2 linked regions of the Variovorax paradoxus genome follow. The protein of the gene in region 2 binds, or shares a complex with, the protein of the main gene of each other region. Links are inferred from orthologs where the notes say so. Each region holds a gene or a part of one and is shown on either strand. Other genes may lie near its edges.

The links. Proteins that work in one complex are often made in the same cells at the same time.
Region 1: the proteins of QFZ47_RS18430 (region 2) and smc are in contact, whole or in part, in a crystal structure (PDB 3ZGX), measured with the Bacillus subtilis proteins. The link is inferred for Variovorax paradoxus from one-to-one orthologs.

Annotation. Positions count from the first base shown.
Region 1 is NZ_JAUSXL010000002.1:4,881,355-4,885,473, reverse strand. Bases 10-4,060 are described here. They hold smc (chromosome segregation protein SMC), read left to right. Parts: upstream 10-344; coding sequence 345-3,860; downstream 3,861-4,060. Other genes in these bases: QFZ47_RS26695 (cell division protein ZipA C-terminal FtsZ-binding domain-containing protein), read left to right, coding at 3,873-4,060; QFZ47_RS26705 (hypothetical protein), read right to left, coding at 10-231. In the rest of the region: more of QFZ47_RS26705, read right to left, coding at 1-9; more of QFZ47_RS26695, read left to right, coding at 4,061-4,119. UniProt on the Bacillus subtilis protein: Required for chromosome condensation and partitioning.
Region 2 is NZ_JAUSXL010000002.1:3,125,015-3,127,893, reverse strand. Bases 63-2,873 are described here. They hold QFZ47_RS18430 (segregation and condensation protein A), read left to right. Parts: upstream 63-955; coding sequence 956-1,792; downstream 1,793-2,873. Other genes in these bases: nadB (L-aspartate oxidase), read left to right, coding at 1,820-2,873; QFZ47_RS18435 (DUF3460 family protein), read left to right, coding at 679-885; QFZ47_RS18440 (outer membrane protein assembly factor BamE), read right to left, coding at 133-639. Outside these bases: more of nadB, read left to right, coding at 2,874-2,879. UniProt on the Bacillus subtilis protein: Participates in chromosomal partition during cell division. May act via the formation of a condensin-like complex containing Smc and ScpB that pull DNA away from mid-cell into both cell halves.

The sequences.
Region 1 (4,119 bases), 1.8 Mb from region 2 along the record:
GCGCCGGTAGAGCGTGGTCTGCACGCGCCGGATCGATTGCAGGTTGTCGCGCAGCGAAAGGTTGGCGATGCGGTTGGCGCCGGACTGCAGCCATTCCTGGTTGCCATAAGGTGCGGCGCGCTCGGTGGAACGCACGGCCGCGCAGCCGCCAAGGCCCAGCAGGGCGGCCGCGCCCGACAGCAGGCAAGCGCGGCGCGCGGCAAGGGGTGATGAAACCAGGGAATCGCTCATGCCCTGACGTTATCATCCACGGCTGGGGCGGCGGCCTGTCTCGAACGGCAGGTCCGTGCAATTTTCCTTACAAATCAACACCTTGGCATCGTGCCAAGGCAGGCCGACAAGTCGTGCGTCTCAATTCCATCAAGCTTTCGGGCTTCAAGTCGTTCGCCGAACCCACCAACTTCCTGCTGCCGGGCCAACTGGTCGGCGTCGTCGGGCCCAACGGTTGCGGCAAGTCGAACATCATGGATGCGGTGCGCTGGGTGCTGGGCGAGTCGCGCGCGTCGGAGCTGCGCGGCGAGTCGATGCAGGACGTGATCTTCAACGGCACGACCACGCGCAAGCAGGCCAGCCGTTCGAGCGTGGAACTGGTATTCGACAACGCCGACCACCGCGCAGGCGGCCAGTGGAACCAGTTCGGCGAAATTGCGGTGCGGCGCGTGCTCACGCGCGATGGCACCAGCAGCTACTACATCAACAACCAGCCGGTGCGCCGCCGCGACGTGCAGGACGTGTTCCTGGGCACGGGCCTGGGCCCGCGCGCCTACGCCATCATCGGCCAGGGCACGATCAGCCGTATCATCGAATCCAAGCCCGAGGAACTGCGCCTGTTCCTCGAAGAGGCAGCGGGCGTCTCCAAGTACAAGGAGCGCCGGCGTGAAACCGAGAGCCGCCTGGGCGACACGCGCGAGAACCTCACGCGCGTGGAAGACATCCTGCGCGAGCTCAACGCCAACCTCGAAAAGCTGGAAAAGCAGGCCGAGGTGGCCGCGCGCTACAACACGCTGCAGGGCGAGGCCACGAAGAAGCAGCACCAGCTGTGGTTCCTCAAGCGCAGTGAAAGCGATGCCGACCAGGCCAGGATCAAGGCCGATTCGGAAAAGGCCATCAACGACCTCGAATCGCGTACCGCCGACCTGCGCCGCATCGAGTCCGAACTCGAAACCGTGCGCCAGGCCCACTACGCGGCCGGCGACCAGGTCAACCAGGCCCAGGGCAAGCTCTACGAAGCCAGCGCCGAAGTGGGCCGCCTCGAAGGCGAAATCCGCTTCGTGGTCGAAGGCCGCCAGCGCGTGGAGCAGCGGCTCGTTCAACTGCGTGAGCAGATGGGCCAGTGGGGCCGCCGCCGCGAAGAGGCCGAGGCAGAGATCGAAACGCTGGCCGGCGCTGGTGTGGACGCCGAGGAGCAGGCCATCCTGCTGGCCGCGCAGCTCGAAGAACACGACGCGCGCATGCCCGAGCTCGAGGAAGCCGTGCAGCGCGCCCAGGACGAGGCCAACACGCAGCGCACGGCCGTCTCGCAGGTGCAGCAGCAGATCCAGGTGCTGGCCGCCGACCAGCGCAACATCGAAGAACAGAGCCGCCAGCTCACGCAGCGCAGCGAACGCCTGCGCGCCGACCAGAACGCGCTGGCCGCGCCCGACGAAGCGCGCCTGCAATCCCTGCAGGAAGAGCACGCGGCCGCGCAGGAGGCCGCGAGCGAGGCCGACGCCCGGCTGCACGAGCTGCAGGAATCGGTGCCGCAACTCGACGACGAACGCCGCGCCAAGCAGCAGGCCGTCAACACCGAAGGCGCGCGCCATGCCGAACTCTCGGCGCGGCTCGAGGCGCTGCGCGCGCTGCAGGAAAAGGTCAAGACGGACGGCAAGCTGGCGCCCTGGCTTGCCAAGCACGGGCTCGAAGGCATGCAGGGGTTGTGGAGCCGCATCCACATCGAGCAGGGCTGGGAAAGCGCGCTCGAAGCGGCGCTGCGCGAGCGCCTGGGCGCGCTCGAGGTCAGCCGGCTCGACATGGTGCGTGCCTTCGGCAACGATGCGCCGCCTGCCAAGCTCGCGTTCTACAGCCCGCCCGCGGCCGGGGCACCGCAGGACGGCGGCGCACTGCCGCGCCTGTCGAGCCTGCTGCGCCTGAACGATGCGGGCCTGCAGGCCTTGCTGACCGATTGGCTGCACGGCTGCTACACCGCGCAGAGTTTCGAAGAGGCGCTCGCGCAGCGCGGCACGCTGCAGCCGGGCGAAGTCATCTACGTGCAGAACGGCCACGCCGTGTTCTCGCACAGCGTGAACTTCTACGCGCCCGATTCCGAACAGGCCGGCCTCTTGGCGCGCCAGCAGGAAATGGAAAACCTGGAGCGCCAGCTGCGCGCCCAGGCGCTCATCAGCGAAGAAGCGCGCACGGCGCTGGTCCGCGCCGAGGCCGCCTATGCCGATGCCGCGCAGCGCCTCGTCACGGCGCGCCGCGAAGCCGCGGAAACGCAGTCGCGTGCGCATGAACTGCAGGTCGAGACGCTGCGCATGACGCAGCTCGCCGAGCAGACGCGCGCGCGCAGCGAACAGCTGGCCACCGACCTTGCCGAGGTCGACGCACAGCTGGAGGAGCTGCAGGAAAAGCGCATGGCCGCCGAAGGCCGCTTCGAAGAGCTCGACATGCAGCTGGCCGACAGCCAGGAGCGCCATGCGCAGCTCGACGAACGCGTGATCGACGCCGGCCGCGCGCTGGCCGCGAGCCGCGAGCAGCATCGCAGCCTCGAGCGGCAGGCGCAGGAGGCCACCTTCTCGCAGCGCACGCTCGAAGCCCGCCGCGGCGAGCTGAACCGCGCGATCGAAACCGCATCGCAGCAGGTGCTGTCGCTCACCGATGAAGACGAGCGCGCCCGCGCCGAACTCGGCCGCCTGTCCGATGCAGCGGCCCAGGCCGGCCTGCAGGACGCGCTGGCGCTCAAGCTCGAGCGCGAAGCCGCGCTGGGTGCGGCGCGCAGCCAGTACGACGATCTCACGATGAAGCTGCGTGCCAGCGACGAACGCCGGCTGCAGCTCGAGCGCGAACTCGATCCGCTGCGCCAGCGCATCACCGAATTCCAGCTCAAGGAACAGGCCGCGCGGCTGGGCGTGGAGCAATACCAGCAACTGCTCGACGACGCCGGCGCCGACCTCGAAGCCATTGCCCAGTCGATCGAAACCGACAAGGTCCGCCTCGCCGGCCTGCAAGGCGAAATCGACCGCCTGAACCGCGAAGTGGTGGCGCTGGGGGCGGTCAACCTGGCCGCGCTCGACGAGCTCGCCGTGGCCAGCGAGCGCAAGACCTTCCTCGATGCGCAGTCCGCCGACCTGAACGAAGCCATCGGCACGCTCGAAGATGCCATCCGCAAGATCGACGCCGAAACGCGCGACCTGCTGGGCGGCACCTTCAAGATCGTCAACGAGCACTTCAGCCGCATGTTCCCCGAGCTGTTCGGCGGCGGCAACGCGCGCCTGGTGATGACGGGCGACGAAATCCTCGATGCCGGCGTGCAGGTGCTGGCGCAGCCGCCGGGCAAGAAGAACCAGACCATCCACCTGCTCTCGGGCGGCGAGAAGGCGCTCACGGCCATCGCGCTGGTGTTCGCGATCTTCCAGCTCAACCCGGCGCCTTTCTGCCTGCTCGACGAAGTGGACGCGCCGCTGGACGACGCCAACACCGAACGCTATGCCAAACTCGTGACCGCCATGAGCCGCGAAACCCAGTTCCTCTTCATCAGCCACAACAAGATCGCCATGGAAATGGCCGAGCAGCTGATCGGCGTCACCATGCAGGAGCAGGGCGTCTCGCGCATCGTCGCGGTCGACATGGAAGCGGCCGCATCCATGGTCGAAGCTGCTTGAGCCGGGCAGCGCATGAGCAATCTCACTCTCGCCCTGGCCATCCTCGGCGGCCTCGTTCTCGCGGCCGTCGTTGCCTTCAACACCGTGACCTCGCGCCGCAATGCACCGCGGCAGCCCGACGTTGCGGGCAATGACTTGTCCGAAGCGGATCGGCCATCTTCCTCGTCCGACGGCGTGGAGCCGATGCTGCATGTCGATCCGCACCAGATGCCGGGCCATGAACGCCACGAGCCCCTGTTCGATCCCGACCTGCCCGCGC
Region 2 (2,879 bases):
AAGGGAAGGCATGCCAAAGCGGCCAACTCCGCGTTGCACTCCTTGCGTGTGCCGACGCACACGCGACGTCGTGCGCCTTGATTTGTCCGCTTTGGCATGCCTTCGCGACTCCGTTAGTAGTGTGAACAGGCCCTAGTTCGCCTCGGCGCCCCGGTCGGGCGAAGACCCGCTGCGCACCACGCGCTGGTCGTCGTTCAGCGTGGCGGTGAACACCATCGGCGAATTCGGCGGCTGGACCCAGCGCCACTCCCATTCGGTCTCGCGCTTGAGCGCATAGGGCGTGAGCTTGGCGGGCTTGCCAAGCAGCTTGCGCAGGTCTTCCATCATCATCCCGGGCTGCACCCTGGCGAAGTTCTCGGGCGTGAGCACTTGGCGCAGCGCGCTCATCTTGCCGTCGGCGCCGATGGTGATCATGTAGTTCTTCTGGCCCTGCGGCTGGCGGTTGTATTCGAAGATGCGGCCGCCGCCCGGGGCGTCCCAGATGTTCTCGGGCTCGCCGAATTTCGTGCGCACATCGGCTTGCGTTGCCACGCCTTCTTCCAGTTCGGCGATGCGCTGGTTGTCGCAGCCCGAAAGCCCGACAACCCCCGCCAACAACGCCGTTGCCACGCCGATCCGCCACCGTTGCCGCTGCTTCATTCCATCCCCGGTAAAATTCGCGCCACAAAGGTCCAGTCTATGTCCATCTTCAGCCGCCCCCACTACACCTCCGAGATCACCAATTTCATCGAGGAGATGAAAGAAAAGAAGCCGACGCTGGAAGCCGAACAGCGTGCCGGCCGCGCCCTGCTCTGGGACAAGCACCTCGACCGCAGCCTGCTCGAGGAGTACAGCGAGGCCAACGTACCGCAGCAACCGTACGTCTACCAGACCCAAGTCAAGTAATGGTGCCAAGCCGGCATCCATCGTTCGCTCTCGTCGCGCCTGCAGCTATTGAAATGATAGCAAGCACCCGATGAAGGGCAACGAGGACAACGACACGCTCGTGGCCGGCATGCCCGAAGTGGTCGACCAGGTCGCGCTCGCCAGGCTCTATGGCGAGCCGTTGTTCGCGATGCCGAAGGACCTGTACATCCCGCCGGAGGCACTGCAGGTCTTTCTGGAGGCCTTCGAGGGCCCGCTGGACCTGCTGCTCTACCTGATCCGCAAGCAGAACTTCAACATCCTCGACATCCCGATGGCGGGGCTCACGCGGCAGTACCTGAGCTACGTCGACGAGATCCGCCAGACAAACCTCGAACTCGCGGCCGAGTATTTGCTGATGGCCGCGATGCTGATCGAGATCAAGTCGCGCATGCTGCTGCCGCCCAAGAAGGTGGCTGACGGCGAAGAGGCCGAAGACCCGCGCGCCGAGCTCGTGCGCCGCCTGATGGAGTACGAGCAGACCAAGCTGCAGGCCGCCGCCATCAGCGCGCTGCCGACCTACGGGCGCGACTTCTGGAAGGGGCAGGTCTACATCGAGCAGTCGCTCAAGCCGCGCTTTCCCGACGTGAACGTGATCGAGCTGCGCGACGCGTGGGCCGACATCATGAAGCGCGCCAAGCTCGTGCAGCACCACAAGATTTCGCGCGAAGAGCTCAACGTGCGCGAGCACATGAGCATCGTGCTGCGCCACCTGCAGGGGCAGCGCTTCGTCGAGTTCGAGAAGCTGTTCGACGTGTCGCGCGGCGCACCGGTGCTGATCGTCACCTTCATCGCGATGCTCGAACTGGCGAAGGAAACGCTGATCGACATCACACAGGCCGAAGCTTTCGCGCCGATCTACGTGCGGCTGGCCTACTCGCCGGCCTGACCCGCTCCCCAGCTCGAGAATTCCGCCGTGCACGACTTCGACGTCCTCATCGTCGGCAGCGGCCTCGCCGGCCTCTCCGCCGCGCTGCACCTGGCGCCCACGCACCGCGTGGCCGTGCTGACCAAGCGCGCCTTGAACGAGGGCTCCAGCGCCTGGGCGCAGGGCGGGATCGCCGCGGTGCTGGCCGCGGGCGACAGCTTCGACGCCCATGTCCAGGACACGCTGATTGCCGGCGCCGGCCTCTGCGACCCCGAGGCCACGCGCTTCGTCGTCGAGGGCGCGCCGCAGGCCATCGGCTGGCTGTGCGAACTCGGCGTGCCGTTCTCGGAGGAAGGCGATGGCCTGCACCTCACGCGCGAAGGCGGCCACAGCCAGCGCCGCATCGTGCACGTGACCGACGCCACCGGCGCGGCCGTGCAGCAGACGCTGATCGAGCGCGTGCGCCGCACACCCAGCATCACGCTCTTCGAGCACCACACGCTGGTCGACCTGGTCACCGGCACCAGGCTCGGCCTGGGCGACCCGGCCTGCGTGGGCCTCTATGCGCTGGACGACGAAACCGATGAAGTGCTGGCCTTCCGCGCGCCGCACACCATCCTGGCCACCGGCGGCGCGGGCAAGGTGTACCTCTACACCACCAACCCCGACACCGCCACCGGCGACGGCATTGCCGCCGCGTGGCGCGCGGGCTGCCGGGTGTCGAACATGGAATTCATCCAGTTCCACCCGACCTGCCTGTTCCATCCGCATGCCAAGTCGTTCCTGATCAGCGAGGCGGTGCGCGGCGAAGGCGGCTTGCTCAAGTTGCCGGATGGAACGCGCTTCATGCCCCGGCACGACGAGCGCGCCGAACTCGCGCCGCGCGACGTGGTGGCGCGCGCCATCGACTTCGAGATGAAGAAGCACGGGCTGGATTGCGTGTACCTGGACATCTCGCACCAGCCGGCGGCGTTTCTCCAGGAACACTTCCCCAACATCCTGGCGCGCTGCGCGGAGCTGGGCATCGACATCACGCGCGAGCCGATTCCCGTGGTGCCGGCCGCGCACTACACCTGCGGCGGCGTGCTGAGCGACCTTGCCGGGCGCA